Regions from separate parts of the Pseudomonas sp. LBUM1648 genome, predicted to be linked through region 3. Evidence: predicted binding sites of a transcription regulator. Region 3 holds the regulator's gene; each other region holds the start of a gene.
The links. Region 3 encodes sigma-54, which starts transcription at its own class of promoters, with help from an activator protein. Its sites were predicted from a motif close to ANTGGCATNNANNTTGCTNT; they were not measured.
Positions count from the first base shown of each region.

Region 1: flgB (flagellar basal body rod protein FlgB) is a predicted target of sigma-54. The motif match lies at 3,395-3,414, and genes of this name have one in related genera.
Region 2: ACA043_RS25135 (pilin) is a predicted target of sigma-54. The motif match lies at 4,100-4,119, and genes of this name have one in related genera.

Region 1 is NZ_CP166808.1:4,884,179-4,891,973, forward strand. It holds gene ACA043_RS22110 (ribonucleoside-diphosphate reductase subunit alpha) at 1-252, shown strand, start outside; gene flgE (flagellar hook protein FlgE) at 418-1,731, opposite strand; gene flgD (flagellar hook assembly protein FlgD) at 1,762-2,481, opposite strand; gene flgC (flagellar basal body rod protein FlgC) at 2,497-2,940, opposite strand; gene flgB (flagellar basal body rod protein FlgB) at 2,944-3,354, opposite strand; gene cheR (protein-glutamate O-methyltransferase CheR) at 3,688-4,515, opposite strand; gene ACA043_RS22140 (chemotaxis protein CheV) at 4,562-5,494, opposite strand; gene flgA (flagellar basal body P-ring formation chaperone FlgA) at 5,577-6,338, shown strand; gene flgM (flagellar biosynthesis anti-sigma factor FlgM) at 6,499-6,825, shown strand; gene ACA043_RS22155 (flagella synthesis protein FlgN) at 6,874-7,341, shown strand; gene ACA043_RS22160 (flagellar brake protein) at 7,430-7,795, shown strand, end outside.
Region 2 is NZ_CP166808.1:5,550,834-5,558,628, forward strand. It holds gene ACA043_RS25120 (DUF748 domain-containing protein) at 1-2,445, shown strand, start outside; gene ACA043_RS25125 (DUF2845 domain-containing protein) at 2,445-2,741, shown strand; gene ACA043_RS25130 (BON domain-containing protein) at 2,968-3,324, opposite strand; gene ACA043_RS25135 (pilin) at 3,622-4,053, opposite strand; gene pilB (type IV-A pilus assembly ATPase PilB) at 4,280-5,980, shown strand; gene ACA043_RS25145 (type II secretion system F family protein) at 5,983-7,200, shown strand; gene ACA043_RS25150 (prepilin peptidase) at 7,202-7,795, shown strand, end outside.
Region 3 is NZ_CP166808.1:982,502-990,296, reverse strand. It holds gene ACA043_RS04300 (ATP-binding cassette domain-containing protein) at 1-319, opposite strand, end outside; gene ACA043_RS04295 (KpsF/GutQ family sugar-phosphate isomerase) at 595-1,569, shown strand; gene ACA043_RS04290 (KdsC family phosphatase) at 1,570-2,094, shown strand; gene lptC (LPS export ABC transporter periplasmic protein LptC) at 2,103-2,675, shown strand; gene lptA (lipopolysaccharide transport periplasmic protein LptA) at 2,662-3,207, shown strand; gene lptB (LPS export ABC transporter ATP-binding protein) at 3,207-3,932, shown strand; gene ACA043_RS04270 (RNA polymerase factor sigma-54) at 4,120-5,613, shown strand; gene hpf (ribosome hibernation-promoting factor, HPF/YfiA family) at 5,687-5,995, shown strand; gene ptsN (PTS IIA-like nitrogen regulatory protein PtsN) at 6,007-6,471, shown strand; gene rapZ (RNase adapter RapZ) at 6,474-7,331, shown strand; gene ACA043_RS04250 (HPr family phosphocarrier protein) at 7,347-7,622, shown strand; gene ACA043_RS04245 (ZIP family metal transporter) at 7,717-7,795, opposite strand, start outside.

The DNA of each region.
Region 1 (7,795 bases), 2.6 Mb from region 3:
GCCGGCGCATCGGGCAAGAAACTCGACGTGACCTACCGCATGGCTTGGTACCGTGGTCTGAAAACCACCTACTACCTCCGTGCCCTGGCCGCGACCAGCACCGAGAAGTCGACCATCAACACCGGCAAGCTGAACGCTGTTTCCAGCGGCGGCAACCATGGTGATGATTCGGTTCTGGCAGCTCCGGCCGGTCCCGCTCCAGTGCCAAAGGCTTGCGCGATTGACGAGCCGGATTGCGAAGCTTGCCAATAAGCTGAGCCGGTGAGCGCTGCAAGGCGCTGACCTGAAACCCCCGATCAGTCCTCTGGATTGTCGGGGGTTTTCTTTTGCCTGCCTTTTAAGATCTTTTGATCCTGATTCCACCAGGCAAAAAAAAGCCCCTCTGACGAGGGGCTTCTTATGCAGCGCCAACCAGCATCAAGTCATCTGAATGATGGTCTGCATGATGGTGCTCTGGGTGGAGATGGTCTTGGCGTTCGCCTGATAGTTGCTCTGCGCCTTGATCAGATCCACCAGCTCATTGGTCAGGTTAACGTTCGACTCTTCCAGCGAGTTCGACACGATCGAACCCAGCGTACCGGTCTTCGGCGAATCAACCCCGGCCACACCCGACGCGAACGTCTCCTTCCAGCGCGTACCGCCAATCGGCTGCAAACCCTGCTCGTTGGCAAAGCTCGCCACCGCCACCTGACCAATCGCCTTGGTCTGCTGGTTGCTGAAGTTAGCCGTCATCACACCGGTCGAATCGATGGTCAGGCTGGAGATCTGGCCAGTCGCATAACCGTCCTGATACTGCGCAGTACGCGCGGTCGGAGCGTTATAGGACGTGGTCAACGCGGTGTTGAACGCGATACCGGTCGAGTTGGCCTTGGAACCGTTCGGGCCCCAGGTCACTGGCGAGGTCGTCGCGTTTGTCACCACACCTGGAATCCAGCCGCTCATGGTCAGGGTGTTGCCGGTTTTGGTCCAGCCAGCGCCCGCCGTCAGGGTCGCGATGGAACCATCAGAGTTGAACGTGAGGTCGTGGGTCATCGGTGTCAGGGTGTTGTTGGCCGGATCCGATGGGGTACGACCATCCATGTAGGTGTAGACGCGCCAGGCATTGGTACCCGTTTTCACGTAGTACTGATCCATGCGGTGCTCGTTACCCTGAGTATCGTAGACCGGCGTGGAAATGAGCTTGTTGTAGCTGTTCAGGTCAGTCGGGCTGAACGTGGTCACGGTAGGCAAGGTGTCCTCCGAGTTCACGTTCATGGTCTGATCGATCTTGGACGTCGCGTTCGGTTTGAGGGCCGAAGTATCGATCTTCAGGTCAGTCAGCACGCCGGTCATGATCTTGCCGTTGGCATCAACGCCGTAACCTTGCAGACGGTTGCCGTTGTTATCGACCACGTAGTTTTCAGCGTCGGTCTTGAATGCACCGGCGCGGGTGTAGCTCAGGGAACCGTTGTCGCTGAGGATGAAGAAACCGTTGCCCTGGATACCCATGTCCAGCACGTTGCCGGTGTTGTTCACATCACCTTGGCCGAACTGCTGGGAAACGTTGGCCAGACGCACGCCGTTACCGACGGTTTTGCTACCGGTACCCAGGCGAGTGGCCGAGTACACGTCTTCGAATTCTGCACGGGACGATTTGAAACCGGTGGTCGCAACGTTGGCGATGTTGTTGCCGGTCACGTCCAGTTGCTTGTTGGCAGCATAGAGACCGCTAAGGCCGATATTGAAAGACATATTCCACTCCTTTGTGCCGGTTAGTCGGCTCTATATACCAATGGTTTGTACTTTGGACAGCGCAACGCTGCCCAGGCCCGCCAGGTTCAGCATCAACTCACCGCCGGTCTGGCTGATGGTCACGCTGTTGACGGTCGCTGGCAGGTAAGTCACCAGCGAAGTGGCCTTGCCGTCGTAAGTGGCGCTGGCGGTGAACGTGTAAGTGCCCGCCTTCGCGACCGCACCGGAAGCGTCCTTGCCGTCCCAGATGAAGCTGGCGTTGCCGGCTTTCTGGGTGCCCATGTCGATGGTGCGCACGACTTTGCCATCGGCATCTTTGATCGAGAGCGAAACTGCGCCGGAGGCCGGAACCACGACGGTGCCATTGAGGCTTTTGCTGGTGTCGACTACAGCCTTGTCGGTCTGCGCGATGACCGAACGGCCAACCAGCGACGACGCCTGCAATGCTTGCGAGGAGTTGTAGTTGCCGGCAATGCCGGTGACGGTGTCGTTCAGCGTAGTGATGCCTTCCAGGCTGCTGAACTGCGCCAACTGAGCGACGAACTCGCTGTTGTCCTGCGGATCGAGCGGGTTCTGGTTCTTCAGTTGGGTGACCAGCAGTTGCAGGAAGGCATCTTTGCCCAAAGCCTGCTTGCCGGTGGCGCTGTTGGTGGCCGCAGCCAGACCATCAGTGGTCGTCCCGGTCTTGACCGAAGAATTGGCCAGAACGTCTTTGATGCTTACGCCGCTGGTGGAATCGGAAACACTCATGGCAGTCGCCCCTTATTACTGACCGAGGGTCAGTACCTTCTGCATCATGGTTTTGGCGGTGTTCATCATTTCGGCGTTGGTCTGGAAGGAACGGCTCGCGGAAATCATGTCAGCCATTTCTTCCACCACGTTGACGTTCGGGTAGTAGACGTAGCCTTTGCCGTCAGCGGCCGGATGGTTCGGCTCGTAACGCGCTTCGAGGTTGCTCTGGTCTTCGACCACACCGAGTACCTGCACGCCTTGACCGGCCGCATCCTGGCTCTGGAACAGCGAGTTGCTGCCGCTGTTCTGGCCACCCTGGAACATGGTGGCGAACACCGGGTGACGGGCGCGGTAGGTCTGGTCGATGCTCGAAGAGACGGTTTCGGCGTTGGCGATGTTCGAAGCCACGGTGTTCAGACGCGTGGTTTGTGCGCTCATGCCGCTACCGGCAATGTTGAAAACGCTGGACAGGGACATGGATTACTCTCCGCGCAGGGCTGATACCAGCCCTTTGAATTTGCTGTTGAGCAGCGTGAAGCTGGCCTGGAAGCCGACGGCGTTTTCCGCGTAATTCGACTGTTCCAGTTGTGCATCCACGGTGTTCTGGTCGATCGACGGTTGCATCGGCGTGCGATACATCAGCGACTCGTCGCCGTTGCCCAGTCCTTCAGCCTCGATGTGACGGCTGTTGGTCATGTTCAGGGCAAACGTGCCACCGCTCTTGTTTTTCTCGGTCTGTGCTTCGAGCACTTTGGAGAATTCCAGATCCCGCGCCTTGTAGTTCGGGGTATCGGCGTTGGCGATGTTGTTGGCCAGGACTTCGGCACGCTGGGCGCGGAAGCCCAGGGCTTTTTCGTGAATGCCGAGCGCTTTATCGAAGCTGATGCTCATGTCGGGAACCTTCGGGTGACCGGTTTTTCGTAACTGAGCTTTAGCAAGCGGCGTGCCAATGCGAGAAGTCCCCGTAAACCGGGGCTTTGCCGGGCATCGGCAAAGCGGCAATGCCAGAAAAGCGGCAACCGGTTTCCGCCAGATGCCGCTTTTCTGCCGCTCTCAGCCCTGCCCTTGCCCTGTAGGAGCTGCCGAAGGCTGCGATCTTTTGATCTTCAAAAACAAAATCAAAAGATCGCAGCCTTCGGCAGCTCCTACATGAAGCAGAATCATCGGGCATAAAAAAACGGGAGGCTTTGAGGGCCTCCCGTCTTTTTTGTGTTGCCGATGCAATCATTTCGCCTGGTAAATGATCCCCGGGCTGCACTGGACCATCTGGTAATGATCCGGCAAACCGTTCAGCGCTTCGGAAGCGCCAAGGAACAGATAACCGCCCGGCTTCAACGTGCTGTGAATGCGCAACAGGATGTCTTTCTTCACCTCGGCGGAGAAGTAGATCAGCACGTTGCGGCAGAACACGATGTCGAACTTGCCCAGCGCGGCATAGCTGTCGAGCAAGTTGAACGAGCGAAACTCCACCCGGTTCTTGATCGGCGCCTTGATCACCCAGCGCCCCGGCCCTTTCGGGTCGAAGTAACGCTGCAAACGATCGGGGGACAAACCGCGCCCGATCGCCAGGCTGTCGTACTCGCCGGTCTTGCAGTTGTTCAGCATGAGGCCGGACAAGTCCGTGGCAACAATCTGCACGCCCATCTTCAACTGGCCGAGGTTGGTCCGCTCGAACTCGTCGATCGACATCGACAGCGAGTACGGTTCCTGACCCGACGAGCAGGCCGCCGACCAGATCCGCAGACGCTGGTTGGGGCTGGCCTTAATGGCCTCGGGCAGCACCTTGTTCTTCAAGACTTCAAACGGATAGGTGTCACGAAACCACAGGGTTTCGTTGGTCGTCATGGCATCGACCACCTGCTCGCGCAAACCGCTGCGCGGCTGGGTCTGGATGCGCTGGACCAGTTCACCCAGCGACTTGATGCCTTGCTGCTCCATCAGTTTGTTGAGACGGCTCGAGACCAGGTACTGCTTGTTTTCACCGAGCAAAATGCCACAGGCTTTTTCCAGGAAGACCCGGAACTGTTCGAAATCCAAATTACCCGTAGACAATGATGCCGCCTCTTAAATCGTGTTGACCGCCAGGGACAAAAGGCCCCTAGCTGATATCTGCTGCTTTGATCCGGTCGACTACCCGGGATGCCAGGTCATCAGGACGGAATTTGGCCAAAAAGTCATCGGCACCGACTTTCTTGACCATCGCCTGATTGAATACCCCAGACAACGAAGTATGCAGGATGATATGAAGCTTTTGCATGCGCGCGTCGCCGCGGATTTCCGCCGTCAGGGTGTACCCGTCCATCTCCGGCATCTCGATGTCGGAGATCATCATCAGGAACTCTTCTTCCGGCTTCTTGCCCTCGTCGACCAGCTTGCGCAGGTAATCCAGCGCCTGCTTGCCGTCGTTCAACGCCACCACTTCGACGCCGATCGTCTGCAGGCAACGCGTGACCTGCTTGCGCGCCACCGACGAGTCATCGACGGTCAGCACCCGCAGCGACAACGCCTTGGTCTGCGTCTCGACATCAACCACACCCACCGAGATCGCTTCCGGCGTTGGCGCAACTTCGGCCAGTACCTTCTCGACGTCGATGATTTCGACTAACTGATTGTCCACCCGAGTCACAGCGGTCAGGTAATGATCGCGACCCGTGCCCTTGGGCGGTGGATGGATCTCTTCCCAGTTCATGTTGACGATGCGCTCCACCGAGCGGACCAGGAATCCCTGGGTCTTGGTGTTGTACTCCGTGATGATCACGAACGGATTTTTCTTGTCTTTCAACGCCCCGGAACCGGTCGCCATTGCCAGATCAAGGATCGGAATGGTCGCCCCCCGGATATTCGCCACCCCGCACACGACAGGACTGGACTTGGGCATCAACGTAAGCGACGGGCATTGCAGCACTTCCCGCACCTTGAACACGTTGATTCCATAGAGCTGCTGGCCGTCGAGACGGAACAACAACAGCTCCAGGCGATTCTGCCCTACCAGTTGCGTGCGCTGGTTCACCGAATCCATTACACCAGCCATGCCCAGACTCCTACACCAACGCCAAGTGTTGTTGCGACGCACATTCATTGCTAAACGGCACGGCGCTTGCTTTTTAACTCGTATGAACGCTCAAACGACATTTTTCCGACGCCTGACATCTCCCCTTCGCAGAGGGCTTTGCGCGGTGTCCGCCGTTTGCTTCTTCTTCGCCGGCAGCCCTGCCATTGCTGATGCGGTTACCTTGCCTGACATGCTTATCGGCGTCACTCAGGGCTTTCTTGAGTTCACCGTAGAAGACTATCTGGCAACCAGTCAAACGGAAGGCCGCTACGAAATCGAAGTCAACCAGCTCGACCCCCGTATGCGCATGCCTATGTGCGACAAGGAATTGACAGCGTCTCTGGAGAGTCCGGCACGTCCGCTGGGCCGGGTAACCGTGAAGGTTCGCTGTGAAGGCGCCTCGCCCTGGACGGTGTTCGTGCCCGCTCAAGTCCGCCTGTTTCGCGAGATTGTGACCACCACCCGACCGCTCAAACGCGCCGGGATAATCGAACCTCAGGACGTGACCTTGCGCGAGCGCGACGTCAGCGTGATCAATCAAGGTTTCTTGACGTCGGTGGACGAAGCGATCGGGCAAAAATTAACCCGACCAACGGTCGCTGATCAGGTCATTACCCTGGTGCATCTGGAACAGGCCGAAGTCGTGCGCAAGGGTGATCAAGTGGTCATCACCGCCCGCAGCGGCACGCTCGCCGTGCGCATGCCCGGTGAAGCCCTGGCCAATGGCGGCCTGAAAGAACAGATCCGGGTGAAAAACCTTAACTCCCAACGAGTCATCAAGGCGCAGGTCACCGCGCCGGGCCAGGTGGAAGTGGCCATGTAAAACGCTGATGAGAAAACTGGCGCGGACCCCGTCGCTTCCCTAAACTGTGCCGCAGCAGGACGCGCGCCGGCGCATGCAAGCTCATTGATAAATGGGCCTAAAGTTTTCCAGGGGATGGCCGAAAACATGGCAAGCGTCCAAATTCCCAGAGGTTTTTATCATGGTCATCGATTTCAGCCGTTTGAACAGCTCCTCGTCACTTACGGGCAGTACACGTACCAGCAACGCCAAGGAAACCGCCGAAACCGGCACCTCCGCGCCGCTGAATACCCAGGCCGAATCGGCCAGTACCGCAAAGAGCGGGGAATCGGTACACCTCAGCAATGAGGCTCAACAGTTGCAGAAGGTCACTGACAAGCTGCGCGATCAACCTGCTGTCGACAAAGCCCGTGTGGCCGAGTTGAAAGCCGCGATTGCCGATGGCAGCTATAAAGTCGACAGCAACCGTGTAGCCAGCAAACTGCTCAACTTCGAAGCCCAGCGCTAGGCTTTTGCCTGCGCCAGGCTTTTGGACGCTTAAAACCCAAGGCCAGCCATGCACGACACTAATTTACTGCAACTGATCATCGACGACTTTGCTCCAGCTCAACAATTGCTGGAGTTACTGCAAACCGAATCCCTCGCCTTGCACGGTCGCGACATGCCACTGCTGGAAGAAATTCTGGCGCGCAAACAGGCATTGATCATTCTGCTTGAACAGCATGGCCGCAAACGCAGCGAAATCCTCGCCAGCCTCAACCTGCCGACCAATCGGCAGGGTCTTGAGCAACTCGCCAGCCAGTCGAGCATCGGCGAGCAGTTGCTCAGCAAGAGCGACTTGTTGACTGACCTCATCGCCCAATGCCAGGCGGCCAACGTCAACAATGGCCAGTCGATCCAGGTACAGCAGGCCGCCACGGCCAATCAGCTGAAAATCCTCAACGGGGGCGAACCGCCAGCGCTGTATGACGCCAGCGGCACTTTTGCCAAACCCGCCAAGCCGCGTACATTCAGCCAGGCATGAGCCGTTGATGCGCCAGCCCTATCAACTCGCGAAACATACTGGCAAAATACTGGCCAGTCGTCATATTTTGTCTGGAGAGTGATAAACCGTGTCCAACACGCTAAGCGCGGATGATGCTCCGCAGCCCCCAAAGGTGCTCACCACGCCACTGGAAATCTCCAGCAACCTGCGCCAGCTGCAAGATAGCCACGACCCGCTGATCATCACGTTCCATGAACGCAGCCAGCGTTTCCAGACCTACCTGATCAAAGTCGACCGCGACACCGCATCAATGGCTCTGGACGAAATGATCCCGCGCGATGGCGAGCGCTTCCTGCTCGCCGGCGAACCGTTCAAGATCGAAGGTTTTCATGAAGGTGTACGCATTGCCTGGGAATGCACCGGCACGCTGAACATCGAAGAATCCGACGGCGACCGCTTTTACACTGGCGAGCTGCCGACCGAGGTGGTTTAC
Region 2 (7,795 bases), 1.9 Mb from region 3:
GAGTTCCTTTACGACAAACTCGACTTCGAACTGAAAAACCTCAGCACCCTGCCTGAAGACAGCGCCGACATGACGCTGGTCGCCGCCGGCCCGGCCGGTGGGCAGATCGACTGGAAAGGCAACTTCAGCCTGATCCCGATTGCCTCCGAAGGCACACTGAAAATTACCGACGGCCAGATGAAATCCTTCTGGCCGTACGTGCGTGATGCGGTGCCACTGGTGCTGGAGAACGGCGTGGTTAGCCTCAGCACCGACTACAAGCTCAACCTGTCGAAAGAAACCGAACTGCTGCTGAACAACGTTGCGGTCAGCATCGCGCCGTTCGCCATCAAGGCACCGGACGGGCGCCCACTGGCAAAACTCGAACGCCTCGACATCAGCGACACCACCGTGGACCTGGCCAAACAGCAAGTAGTGGTCGGCAAGATCCGCAGCAACAAACTGGAAACCTGGGCCGCCCTCGAAGCCGACGGCCAACTGGACTGGCAGAAACTGTTCGCCAGCCAACCGTCGAAGCCCGCCGCCAAAGCCGCCGCCGAACCGGCCAGTACGCCGGCCGCCGCCGATTCGCCCAAGGCTGAATCCACTGCCCCGAGCAAGCCATGGCAGGTGCTGCTCAAAGATGTGCAGTTGCGCAACTACCAGGTGCATCTGGCTGACCGTTCGGCCAATCCGCCGGTGGCGCTGGATGTCGGCCCGCTGAACGCTGACTTGCAGGATTTCGACAGCCTCAACGGTTCGCCCTTCAAGGTTAAACTCGATTCCGGGCTGGGCAAGCAAGGCAAGATCATGGCCGACGGCGTCGTCAATCTCGCGCCGGTCACCGCCCAGCTCAACGTGAAAGCCCAGGACATCGACCTGCGTGTTGCACAGTCCTATATCAATCCGTTCATTCGCCTCGAATTGCGCAGCGGCATGCTTGGCAGTGACCTCAAGGTCAATCTCAAGAGCACCGACCCGCTGGCGCTCAGCGTGACCGGCCGGGCTCAGATCGATCAACTGCACACCCTCGACACCCTGAAAACCCGCGACTTCCTGAAATGGCAGCAAGTGGTGGTGGAAGGCCTGAACTATCAGCACGGCGACAGCCTGTCGATCGACAAGGTCAACCTGTTCCAGCCGTATGTGCGTTTCATGATCAACGATGACCGCACCACCAACATCGACGACCTGCTGATTCCTCAGCCTGCCGACAGCGGCGCAAAAACCGCCGCCGCCAAACCGGCGAGCAAAGATAAACCGCTGGGCATCCACATCGGCGGCATCGCAATCAATGACGGTTCGGCCAACTTCGCCGACTTCAGCCTGACCCCGAACTTCGCCACCGCCGTCCAGCAACTTAACGGCCAGATCGGCACCATCGACAGTCGACAGGTGAAACCGGCCACTGTCGATATCAAGGGCAAGGTTGATCGCTATGCGCCAGTGACCATCAAGGGCGCGGTCAATCCGTTCGACCCGATGGCCAGCCTCGATATCACCACCAGTTTCAAACGTGTCGAGTTGACCACACTGACGCCCTACTCCGGCAAATTCGCCGGTTACCGCATCCGCAAGGGCCGACTCAACCTCGATCTGCATTACCTGATCACCAAAGGCCAGTTGAAAGCCGAGAACAAAGTGGTGGTCGAGCAATTGCAACTCGGTGAAAAAGTCGACAGCCCGGACGCGACAAGCCTGCCGCTGAAATTGGCAATCGCGTTGCTCAAGGACGTCGACGGCAAGATCTCCATCGAACTGCCGGTGACGGGCGACTTGAACAACCCGCAGTTCAGCGTGATGCCGATTGTCTGGCAGACCCTGCGCAACCTGATCGTCAAAGCCGCTGCCGCGCCTTTCAAAATGATTGGCGGACTTGTCAGCGGTGGCGGTTCCGAAGACCTCGGCACAGTGTCGTTCGCGCCGGGGTCCAGCGAGTTGAACAAGGATGCCGAGAGTGCACTGATCAAGCTATCCCAGGCACTCAAGGAACGTCCGGCCCTACGCCTGGAAATCGAGGGCGCCGCCGCAAAAAGCAGCGACGGGCCATTGCTCGCCGAGCAGCGCCTGGAACGTGAATACCAGTACAACTACTACAAGATGCTCCAGCGCCGTGGCGATAAAGTCCCGGCTCAGGCTTCCTTGATAGAAGTGCCGGACAGCGAGAAAGGCCCATTGCTCGAAGGCATCTATCGGACTCGCCTGAAGACTCAGCCGCCGGCCGAATGGAAGGATCTGGGCAAGGAAGAACGCACCGCGAAAATGCGCGAAGGCGTGATCAATTTCTGGAGCGGCAGCGATGTGTTGCTGCGCCAGTTGGGCCAGGACCGCGCCAGCAGCATCAAGGATTATCTGGTGGATAAAGGTCAACTGGCTGACGAGCGCGTGTACTTCATCGACACCAATCTGGGCGAGGCTGAAAGCGATGGTCGGGTGGTGACGCAAATGCATCTGGATGCCGAGTGATGAAGCGCAAATGGCTGGCCGTGATGACACTGACACTCGTTGTTGGCCAAGCCTCGGCGTCGGATACGTTGCGTTGCGGCAGCCAACTGATCAGCCTTGGCGACCGCGCAAGCGAAGTACTGCAAAAGTGCGGAGAGCCGGTCAGTCGCGATGCGCTGGGTTACAAGCGTAGCGCCAATCGCCGCGAAGAGTTTCAGGTCGAGGAATGGACCTACGGCCCGAGCAACGGCATGTATCAATACCTGCGCTTTGAAGGCAATCGTCTGCGCCAGATCAACAGCAAACGCGGCAACTGAAAATCAAAAGATCGCAGCCTTCGGCAGCGCCTACAGGAAAACAATGTAGGAACTGCCGATGGCTGCGATCTTTTTGCCTTGGGAAATAGAACAGGCCCCGACACAAGTGCCGGGGCCTGTAATGGTCACCTCCGTGTGACCGTTCGCATGAACTCTAAAGTTGCGGCAGACGTATTGCTCGGCCCGTCTGTCGCGCCTTCTCCCGGTCCAGGCGAGAAGTCATGCCTTACTCGGCTTTCAGGCCGTCAGCGGAGACCGCTTTGACGCCTTTGATTTTTTTGGTGATCGCTACAGCGGTAGCTTTCTGAGCGTCAGTGACTGCAACAGTCGACGACAGGGACACGACGCCTTTGTTGGTTTCAACTTTGATGTCAGTGCCTGGGATGCCTTTTTCGGTTACCAGGTCGCTTTTGACTTTGGTAGTGATCCAGGTGTCGGAAGTAGCTTCTTTCGCTTTAGTAACTTCACCGGCGGCCAGAGTCATTGGAGCCTGGGTAGCCTGGGTGGATTGAGCGAATGCACCGGAAGCCATGGTCAGGGTCAGCGCGGTAGCAGCAGCGGCAGTGATAGCGAACTTCTTCATACGAGTAACTCCTGTTTTTCTGGAAAGTCTGCTGGATGTCTTGTCAGCAGGGTTACTGGAGATATTGCGAACGCTGTGCCAACTTTTCCATTAGCATAAAAACCATACAAATCAACAACTTATGAATTTTGCAAAATTACGGATTCATGCAAATTGCATGACTCGGGAAATATTCACATGCAAGTTGCGGTTTTTCGGAAAGTTCCTAAGGTGCTGAAATTATTGAAGCTTTTGAGAACCACTGCGCAATGAAAAATGCCCCGCATTGGCGGGGCATTTTTCAGAAATGGCCTGACATTATGTACCGCTGGCAGTGCAGCCTTTTGGCGAGTAGTCCGGAGCCACTGTGGTACCACAGCTCCAAACGCCTGCGCCCGTGCCGGAGGAACGAGTCAGCGTGATAGTTTTGCCCAACACTGGCGCTGGAGCATTAGCGATTGTACAAACAATGGTTCCCGCACCGTCAGCGGCCGTACCTGAAGCCGTCAATGCACAATTTGAAGTGGTAGTGACCGCATCACCCTTCACGATTGCAAGCGTCGGGTTTGTCCCTTGATTGATGGTGTCCTCAAACGGCACTTTCAGTGCGCTGATTTCAGCCAGCCCCGCCGTCACCTTCGACCGCGCCTGATATTTCGAATACTGCGGCAGGGCGATGGTCGCCAGAATCCCGATGATTGCCACAACGATCAGCAGCTCGATCAGAGTAAAGCCTTGTTGTTTTTTCATAGACACGCTCCATGCATGAGTCGAATTCTCATGATCTGAGAAGGACTGAGCATAGCCCATGCCAAGCGCCTCAATGCCCTGCGCACTAGGCAGTTACCGCGCTCGACGCAGCTTCCTACAACCTGTAACCGCACTATCTGACACTTTTTGTCACCTGCACCGGCCATGTTTGGCGCTGTCACTTGACTACGCTATAAGTCATGAACTGCAAGCGTGCGGAATCCCCATGAATGACATCGCTCTGAGCGGTCTGGCCAAGCAATTGGTGCAGGCCGAACTGCTTACGGAAAAAAGCGCCCAGCAGGCCTGGCAACAGGCCCAGCGCAATCGACAGTCACTGGTCAGCTATCTGGTGCAGAACAAACTTGTGAAGAGCTCACAGGTGGCCGAGATCGCCTCGGAGCACTTCGGCATGGCTTTCCTCGACCTCAATTGTCTGGACAAGGAAACCCAGCCCAGAGGCCTGGTCAGTGAAAAACTGGTACGCCAGCATCACGCCCTGCCCTTGTGGCGACGCGGCAACAAGTTGTTCGTGGGGATTTCCGACCCGAGCAATCATCAAGCGATCAACGACATTCAGTTCAGCACCGGGCTGAACACCGAAGCCATTCTGGTAGAAGACGACAAGCTTATCGATGCCATCGAAAAATTCTTCGACACCCATGCCAGCGGTCTCGAAGACATGGCCGATGTCGATCTCGACGGCATTGATGTCGAAGCCATCGATGACAACAAACAGGACGCCATCGGCGGACTCGATGCCGACGATGCGCCGGTGGTGCGTTTCGTTCACAAGATGCTGCTGGACGCGATCAAGAGCGGCTCCTCCGACCTGCATTTCGAGCCTTACGAAAAGAACTACCGAGTGCGGGTACGCACCGACGGCATTTTGCGCGAGGTAGCCAAACCGCCCATCCAACTGGCCGGGCGAATTGCCGCACGCCTGAAAGTCATGGCCAGCCTCGACATCTCGGAACGGCGCAAACCGCAGGACGGGCGGATCAAGATGCGCCTGTCGAAGAGCAAGTCGATCGACTTCCGGGTCAACACCCTGCCGACCCTGTGGGGCGAAAAAGTGGTGATCCGGATTCTCGACCCGTCCAGCGCGCAGATGGGCATTGATGCACTCGGTTACGAGCCAGCGCAGAAAGATCTGTACATGGCCGCGCTCAAGCAGCCACAAGGCATGATTCTGGTCACCGGCCCCACCGGCTCGGGTAAAACCGTGTCGCTGTATACCGGGCTGAATATTCTCAACACCGTCGACATCAACATCTCCACCGCCGAAGACCCGGTGGAGATCAACATGGAAGGCATCAACCAGGTCAACGTCAATCCTAAACAGGGGCTGGATTTCGCCCAGGCCCTGCGCTCGTTTCTGCGGCAAGACCCGGACGTGATCATGGTCGGCGAGATCCGTGACCTGGAAACCGCCGAGATTGCGATCAAGGCTGCGCAGACCGGTCACCTCGTGCTCTCGACCCTGCACACCAACAGCGCGGCGGAAACCCTCACCCGCCTGCACAACATGGGTATTCCCGGCTTCAACATCGCCACTTCGGTCAGCCTGATCATCGCCCAGCGGCTGGCGCGCAAGTTGTGCAGCCATTGCAAGAAAGCCATCGAGATCCCCCGCGAAACCCTGATCAAGGAAGGCTTCCCCGAGGAACGCATCGGCAGTTTCACGATCTACGAGCCGGTCGGTTGCGATCACTGCAACGGCGGTTACAAGGGACGCGTGGGGATTTATGAAGTGGTGAAGAACACACCCGACCTGCAACGGCTGATCATGGCCGAGGGCAATTCGCTGGAAATCGACATTCAGATGCGCCGCGACGGTTTCGACGACCTGCGCACTTCCGGTTTGCATAAAGCCATGCAAGGCATCACCAGCCTGGAAGAAATCAACCGGGTCACCAAGGACTGAATATGGCGGGCAAGGCAGCGAAAATCAGCGTCTACGCCTGGGAAGGCACGGACAAGAAAGGCAGCAAACTCAGTGGTGAATTGAGCGGTCTTAATCCGGCCCTGATCAAGGCGCAACTACGCAAACAGGGGATCAATCCGGGCAAGGTGCGCAAAAAATCCGCATCGATTCTGAGTTTCGGCAACCGCATCAAGGTCCGGGACATCGCGCTGTTTACCCGGCAAATGGCAACCATGATGAAGGCCGGAGTGCCGCTGTTGCAGTCGTTCGACATCATCGGCGAGGGCTTCGAGAACCCGGCCATGCGCAAACTGGTGGACGAGGTGAAACAGGAGGTCGCTGCCGGTAACAGTTTCGCCAACGCCCTGCGCAAAAAGCCGCAATATTTCGACGAGTTGTATTGCAACCTGGTGGATGCCGGCGAACAGTCCGGCGCCCTCGACACGTTGCTGGAACGGGTCGCGACCTACAAGGAAAAGAGCGAAAGCCTCAAGGCCAAGATCAAGAAGGCCATGACCTACCCCACCGCCGTGGTGCTGGTGGCCGCCATAGTGACCGGGACTCTGCTGGTGAAAGTGGTGCCGCAGTTCCAGTCGGTATTTTCCGGATTCGGCGCCGAATTGCCGGGCTTTACCCTGATGGTGATCAGCCTCTCGGAATTCATGCAGCAATGGTGGTGGGCGATTCTGATCTTTCTGGTCGTGGCGTTTTTCGGCATTCGACATGCGCTGAAAACTTCCCAGGCCTTGCGCGACCGTCGCGACACCTGGCTGCTGAAGCTGCCGCTGGTGGGCACGCTGATGTACAAATCTGCCGTCGCTCGTTTCGCCCGAACCCTGTCGACTACCTTCGCCGCCGGGGTGCCGCTGGTCGAAGCGCTGGATTCGGTGGCCGGTGCCGCTGGCAACGTCGTGTTCAAGAGAGCGATTCTGCGGATCCGCCAAGATGTCTCCACCGGTATGCAGCTGAATTTTTCGATGCGCACCACCGGCGTGTTTCCCAACATGGCGGTGCAGATGACCGCAATCGGCGAAGAGTCCGGCGCGCTGGACGAGATGCTCGCCAAAGTCGCAGGGTTTTACGAGGACGAAGTGGATAACATGGTCGACAACCTCACCAGCCTCATGGAGCCGTTCATCATGGTGGTCCTGGGGGTGATCGTCGGTGGTCTGGTGGTGGCCATGTACCTGCCGATCTTCCAACTCGGCTCAGCGATCTGACATGCCTATCGACGAACTGTTTGTCCTCTATCCGCTGGCTTTTGTCTTCACCGCGCTGTTGCTTGGGCTGGTGGTCGGCAGCTTTCTCAATGTGCTGGTCTGGCGTCTGCCAAAGATGCTCGAGCGTGACTGGCGCCAGCAGGCCCAGGACGTACTAGGTCTTCCCGGCGAAACGCCGCTGCCGACCTACAACCTGATGCTTCCCCACTCCGAGTGCCCGCACTGCGCGCATCGAATCCGCGCCTGGGAAAACATTCCGCTGCTCAGTTATCTGTGGCTGCGCGGACGTTGTTCCGCGTGTGCCGCGCCGATCAGCAAACGCTATCCGCTGACGGAACTGGCCTGCGGCCTGCTCTCGGCGTTCATTGCCTGGCACCTGGGATTCGGCTGGCAAGCGTGCCTGTTGATCTTCCTCACCTGGGGCTTGCTGGCGATGAGCCTGATCGACACAGATCACCAATTGCTGCCCGATGTGCTGGTGCTGCCCTTGTTATGGCTGGGGCTGATCGTCAACAGTTTCGGGCTGTTCGTGCCGTTGCACGATGCGCTGTGGGGTGCGGTGGCCGGTTATCTGGCGCTGTGGTCGGTGTTCTGG
Region 3 (7,795 bases):
CGACGTTCTCGAAGACATCGAGATCGGTGAACAGAGCGCCGCTCTGAAACAGCACACCCATGTGCTTGCGTGCATCGAACAGATCACTGCGCGACAGCGCCGGCAGGTTCTGACCGTTGACCCAGACTTCGCCGCTGGCAGGACGCAACTGTGCGCCCATCAAACGCAGCAGCGTGGTCTTGCCACACCCGGAAGGTCCCATGATGCCGGTGACCTTGCCGCGCGGTATGCGAATATCGACGTTATTGAAAATGCTGCGCGCACCGCGCTTGAAGGAGACTCCCTTCAGCTCGACCGCGTAGGCGTTATCGGCACTCATCTAAACTCCTTGCGATGCAGCCTCTCACTCGGACGCCTGGCTTTATTTAAAAAGCACGTACATCCCGGGCAGGCCGAACTGGCGGCGAACTATATCACTGCAAAGGCCATGCGCCCAAGGCTTGTGCCAGCCTGTGTTCGGCGATATGGCAGGGCTGGCGGCTCTTTTCCCGGGTTTTGGTAACGAGGAATGACAAAGCACGACGAACTTGCGTGAGGCTTTGCAACATAACCGCTATAATCGCCGCCTTTTCATCGGGCTATACGATTTCTGACATGAGCCAATCCAGCGACCTGATTCAATCGGCACAACGCACCATCCGCCTCGAAGTGGAAGCCGTTCAAGGCTTGTTGCCCCATATCGACGCCGATTTCGTACGCGCTTGCGAGATGATTCTGGCCAGCAAAGGCCGTGTGGTGGTGGTCGGCATGGGCAAATCCGGGCACGTCGGCAACAAGATTGCCGCAACTCTGGCGAGCACCGGCACCCCGGCATTCTTTGTACACCCGGCTGAAGCCAGCCATGGCGACATGGGCATGATTACCCGTGATGACGTGATCCTGGCCCTGTCGAACTCCGGCTCGACCAACGAAATCGTCACCCTGCTGCCCTTGATCAAACGCCTGGGCATCCAGTTGATCAGCGTGACCGGCAACCCGGCCTCGCCGCTGGCGAAAGCCGCCGAAGTGAACCTCAATGTTCACGTCGAGCACGAAGCCTGCCCGCTGAACCTGGCCCCCACCTCTTCGACCACCGCCGCGCTGGTCATGGGCGATGCCCTGGCCGTAGCGTTGCTGGAAGCTCGCGGTTTTACCGCTGAAGACTTCGCCTTTTCCCACCCGGGTGGCGCCCTGGGCCGTCGCTTGTTGCTGAAAGTGGAAAACGTCATGCACGCCGGGCAGGAATTGCCGCAGGTGCAGCGGGGCACACTGCTCAAGGATGCGCTGATGGAAATGACCCGCAAGGGTCTGGGCATGACTGTCATCCTTGAAGCCGACGGCAAGCTCGCCGGGATTTTTACCGACGGCGATTTGCGCCGCACCCTGGATCGCAGCATCGACATCCGCAGCGCCACCATCGATCAGGTGATGACGGCCCACGGCAAAACCGCACGGCCCGAAATGCTCGCCGCCGAAGCCCTGAAAATCATGGAAGACCACCGAATCAACGCACTGGTCGTTGTCGATGAGGAAGATCGCCCGGTCGGCGCTTTCAACCTCTCCGATCTGTTGCGCGCAGGAGTGATGTAAATGAGCACCGATCTGTTACAACGCGGCAAAGCGATCAAACTGGCGGTTTTCGACGTCGACGGCGTCCTCACTGACGGTCGCCTGTACTTCCTTGAAGACGGCAGCGAATTCAAGACTTTCAACACCCTCGACGGCCAAGGCATCAAAATGCTCATGAACGCGGGTGTGCAGACCGCCATCATCAGTGGCCGCAAAACCCCCGTAGTCGAGCGCCGAGCGAAAAACCTCGGCATCCCGCACCTGTTTCAGGGGCGCGAAGACAAATTGGTGGTTCTGGACGGTCTACTTGAACAACTGGGCCTAAGCTATGAACAGGTCGCCTACCTCGGTGACGACCTGCCCGACCTGCCGGTGATCCGTCGCGTGGGACTGGGCATGGCCGTAGCCAACGCTGCCGACTTCGTCCGCGAACATGCCCACGGCGTAACCCGGGCACGTGGCGGCGAAGGTGCAGCCCGCGAATTCTGCGAATTGATCCTGCGCGCCCAGGGCCGCCTCGATGCGGCCAATGCCGCGTACTTGTGAGCCAAACCATGTTCAGCAAAAAATTTCGTAACTTCCTGCTGTTCGGTTGCATCGCCGCGATATTCGCTGCGGTCGGCTACTGGAACATCAGCCCGGAACGCTTCCTCGACAAGCCTGCGGTTTCCTCCGTAGAAACGCCTATCGACTGGTATGCGACCAACACCCACACCGTGCAATATCTTCCGGACGGCAAAGTGCAGTATGAAATGACCTCCGAGAAGGCCGAGCACGTCAAGGCGACCGACATCACGCTGGTCACCAAGCCTGACCTGAACATGTACCGCGGCACAGATTTCCCGTGGCACGTGACCAGCGAACGCGGCGAAGTGAACTCGGGCGGCACCGAAGTCGAGCTGATCGACTCAGTACGCATCAAGCGCACCGATGAAAAGAACCGCGCCACCCTGATCACGTCCACTCGCATGACGGTGTTCCCGCAGCAGGAATATGCGCAGACCGCGCAACCCGTTAGAATCGACGGCGCTGGCGGTGTATCGACTGGCGTAGGAATGAAAGCGTATCTGAAGGAAAGCAGGATACACCTGCAATCGAACGTAAGAGGACAGTATGAGGCTCGTTAAAACCCTCCCTATTTTGCTCAGTCTGGGCGCAGCACTGGGAAGCGTGAGCGCCTGGGCTCTGCCGAACGATCAAGAGCAGCCAATCCGCATTCAGGCCGACGATGCCCAGCTGGACGACAAGAATGGCGTTGCCACTTATAAAGGCGACGTGATCATCACCCAGGGTTCGATGAAGGTTACCGGCAACACCGTAACCATCACCCGTACCCCGACCGGTGACATCGACGTGGTGACATCGGTGGGCAACCTGGCCTACTTCGAGCAACTGCAAACCGCTGGCGATACCAAACCTGTTCAGGGCTGGGGCGTGACGATCCAGTACCACGCTGCGCAAAATCGCGTCGTGCTGATCGATAAAGCCAAGGTTGTCGACAAGGACAACAACACCACCCAGGGCGAGAAAATCGTCTACGACACCGTGAAGAAACTGGCCAGCGCCGGCCGCGCTACCGGCAGCAAAGTCACCGAAGCGCGTCCGCGCATCGACATGGTGATCCAGCCGAAGAAGAAAACCGAAGAGAAAACCCAGTAATGGCAACTCTGAAAGCTCAGCACCTGGCCAAGGCCTATAAAAGCCGACAGGTCGTGCGTGACGTCAGCCTGTCGATCGACAGTGGCCAGATCGTCGGCCTGCTCGGCCCCAACGGTGCCGGCAAGACCACGTGCTTCTACATGATCGTCGGCTTGGTACAGGCCGATCAAGGCCGTGTGCTGATCGATGATCTGGACGTCAGCCACCAGCCGATGCACGGTCGCGCCAAGGCGGGTATCGGCTATCTGCCGCAAGAAGCGTCGATCTTCCGCAAACTGTCGGTGGCCGACAACATCATGGCCATCCTCGAGACCCGTCAGGAACTCGACAAGGCCGGCCGTCGCAAGGAGCTGGAAAGCCTGCTGCAGGAATTCCACATCAGCCACATTCGCGACAACCTCGGCATGAGCCTGTCCGGTGGTGAACGCCGACGGGTGGAAATCGCCCGCGCCCTGGCGACAGCACCGAAATTCATCCTGCTCGACGAACCGTTCGCCGGTGTCGACCCGATCTCGGTCGGCGACATCAAGCAGATCATCCATCATCTCAAGGCCAAGGGCATCGGTGTTCTGATCACCGACCACAACGTCCGTGAGACGCTGGACATCTGCGAAACCGCCTATATCGTCAACGACGGTCAGTTGATTGCCGAAGGCGATGCAGAAACCATCCTGGCCAACGATCTGGTCAAGGAAGTGTATCTGGGCCATGAATTCCGCCTGTAAGCCTGTTAGTGCCGAGTGAGCCGCCCGGGCGCTGTATCGATTCAAGCAGAATTTAATACGCTTTAATTGTTACAGCGCTCTAGGCAAACACTTCAGTTTCAGGCATATAATTTGCTTAAGTTTGGCGCTCCGGCGCCCTGTAGTGGATGGCGCATAGCGCCGGCGAATAAGGTGTTAAGCCCCTGCCATGAAACCATCGCTAGTCTTGAGAATGGGCCAGCAGCTGACGATGACACCGCAGCTGCAACAGGCTATCCGCCTGCTCCAATTGTCGACCCTGGATCTGCAACAGGAAATCCAGGAGGCCCTGGAATCCAATCCGATGCTCGAACGCCAGGAAGAAGGCGACGACTTCGACAACTCCGATCCTCTGGCCGACAACGCTGAACAGAAGCCCAACACCGAGATCCAGGAACCCTCCTATCAGGAAACCGCCCCGACGGTGGATAACCTAGAGGAAGGCGACTGGAGCGAACGCATCCCCAACGAGCTTCCGGTCGATACGGCCTGGGAAGACGTCTACCAGACTAGCGCCAGCAGCCTGCCCAGCAGCGACGATGACGAGTGGGACTTCACCACCCGTACCTCCGCCGGCGAAAGCCTGCAAAGCCACCTTCTGTGGCAACTTAACCTCGCGCCGATGTCCGACACCGATCGACTGATCGCCGTCACCCTGATCGATTGCATCAACAATCAGGGCTATCTGGACGAAACCCTCGAAGAGATCCTCGAAGCGTTCGATCCGGAACTGGACATCGAGCTGGACGAAATCGAAGCCGTTCTGCACCGCATCCAGCAATTCGAGCCTGCCGGCATCGGCGCCCGCAATCTTGGCGAATGCCTGCTGCTGCAACTACGCCAGTTGCCGGCCAAGACGCCTTGGCTGGCCGAAGCGAAACGTCTGGTCACCGATTATATCGACCTGCTGGGCAGCCGCGATTACAGCCAGTTGATGCGGCGCATGAAGCTCAAGGAAGACGAGTTGCGTCAGGTCATCGAGCTGGTGCAGAGCCTCAACCCGCGCCCGGGCTCGCAGATCGAATCGACTGAAGCCGAGTACGTCGTACCGGACGTCATCGTGCGCAAGGACAACGAGCGCTGGCTGGTCGAGCTGAATCAGGAGTCGGTGCCTCGCCTACGGGTCAACGCCCAGTACGCCGGCTTCGTGCGACGCGCCGATACCAGCGCCGACAACACCTTCATGCGCAATCAGTTGCAGGAAGCGCGCTGGTTCATCAAGAGCCTGCAAAGCCGCAACGAAACCCTGATGAAAGTTGCCACCCAGATCGTTGAGCATCAGCGCGGGTTTCTGGAATACGGCGATGAAGCCATGAAGCCGCTGGTCCTGCATGACATCGCTGAAGCGGTCGGCATGCACGAGTCGACGATTTCCCGGGTGACCACGCAAAAATTCATGCATACACCGCGCGGTATCTATGAATTGAAATACTTTTTTTCCAGCCACGTCAGCACCTCCGAAGGCGGTGAATGCTCGTCCACGGCGATCCGCGCGATCATCAAAAAACTGGTTGCCGCGGAAAATCAGAAAAAGCCGTTGAGTGACAGCAAGATCGCTGGTTTACTGGAGGCACAAGGCATTCAGGTGGCTCGCCGCACCGTCGCCAAGTACCGCGAGTCCCTAGGGATCGCGCCTTCCAGCGAACGCAAGCGGTTGATGTAAGCCACGTTACAGCGTTCCAGTGGCAGGCTTTTCGGCCTGCCGCTTTATGCACTGGCAACGAAGGAGAAGCTGTATGCAAGTCAACATCAGTGGACACCAACTGGAAGTGACCGAACCTCTGCGCACCTACATCAACGAGAAACTCGAACGATTGGAGCGCCATTTCGACAAGATTACCAACGTGCAAGTCACGATGTGTGTCGAAAAGCTGAAGCAGAAAATCGAAGCCACCTTGCATATTCCCGGCAGTGAAGTGGTCGCCAACGCGGAACATACCGATATGTACGCCGCGATCGACGCCCTGACCGACAAGCTGGATAAACAACTCAAAAAGCATAAGGAAAAGACCCAGAGCCTGCTCCAGGGCGCGACCGGTCGATAACCCCCCACTCCATGATCCGACTTGAAAGTATCCTGACCCCCGGCCGTTCCCTCGTGAACGTGCCGGGCGGCAGTAAAAAGAAAGCCCTCGAACAGATTGCCAATCTGATCGCCCGCGAAGTGCCGGCTCTGGAGATGCAAGATGTCTTCGAGGCCCTGATCGCTCGTGAGAAACTCGGTTCCACCGGTTTCGGCAACGGCATCGCCATTCCTCACTGCCGCCTCAAGGGATGCCAATCGCCTATCAGCGCCTTGATGCACCTTGAAGCCCCAATCGATTTCGACGCCATCGACGGTGCTCCGGTTGACCTGCTGTTCGTATTGCTGGTGCCTGAAGCTGCGACCGATGCGCATCTGGAATTGCTGCGTCAGATCGCCAGCATGCTTGATCGCAAGGACGTTCGCGAAAAATTGCGTAGTGCTTCGAGCAACGAAGCCTTGTATCAGGTCGTCGTGGACGAACAAAGCGGGCTCTAATCATGCGCTTGATCATCGTCAGTGGCCGTTCCGGCTCGGGCAAAAGTACGGCGTTGAATGTCCTTGAGGACAACGGCTACTACTGCATCGACAATTTGCCGGCGGGCCTGCTGCCGGAACTCGCAGAGCGCGCACTCATTCATACTGAACTGGCACAACCGCTGGTGGCAGTGTCGATCGATGCGCGTAATCTGCCGAGTCATCTGTCACGCTTCCCCGAGTTGCTGGAAGAAGTCCGCAGCCGCCACATCCAGTGCGATGTGTTGTATCTGGACGCTGACGAAGAAACTCTGCTCAAACGTTTCTCGGAAACCCGTCGTCGGCACCCGCTGAGCACCGCCAATCGGTCACTGGCTGAAGCCATCAACGATGAGACCGCCCTGCTCGGCCCGATTGCCGATCTTGCCGACCTCAAGGTCAACACCACCAATCTGAACCTGTACCAGCTGCGCGATACCATCAAGCTTCGTTTGCTGAACCAGCCGGAGCCCGGTACGGCGTTTCTGGTCGAGTCATTCGGTTTCAAGCGCGGCATGCCAGTCGACGCCGATCTGGTGTTTGACGTGCGATGCCTGCCCAATCCGTACTGGAAGCCAGAGTTACGCGCGCAATCCGGTCTTGATGAGCCAGTGGCCGAGTACCTGGCGGCACAGCCGGAAGTCGAGGAAATGTTTCAGGACATTTTCGGCTACCTGCACAAATGGCTGCCGCGCTTCGCCGCGAGCAACCGCGCCTACGTCACCATTGCCATTGGCTGCACCGGCGGACATCACCGCTCCGTCTACCTGACCGAACGTCTGGGTCAGGCCCTGCAGAAAACCCTGAAGAACGTCCAGGTTCGCCACCGCGACCTCACTTAAAGGATTCACACCGCGATGCCTGCTCTGGAAATCGAAATCATCAATAAACTGGGTTTGCATGCCCGTGCGTCAGCCAAGTTTGTCGGGGTCGCCGGTCAGTATCCGGATTGCACGATCAGAGTGGGCCGGACACCAGAGTCCACCGTGGATGGCAAAAGCATCATGGCGATGATGATGCTGGCTGCGGGCAAAGGCACCAAAATCTATTTGAGTACCAAAGGACATCAGGAACGGGAAGCTCTGGATGCGCTGGTAGCGTTGATCAACAACTACTTCGATGAAGGCGGTTAATAGCCAAAGTCAAAAGATCGCAGCCTTCGGCAGCTCCTACATTGGAATGCTTTTCCTGTAGGAGCTGCCGAAGGCTGCGATCTTTTGATCTGCTTCAACCCAACGCCGTGTCCATCACCATCATCAGACAAAATCCGATCAAAAGCCCAAGGCTGGCCAGTTTGTCGTGACCA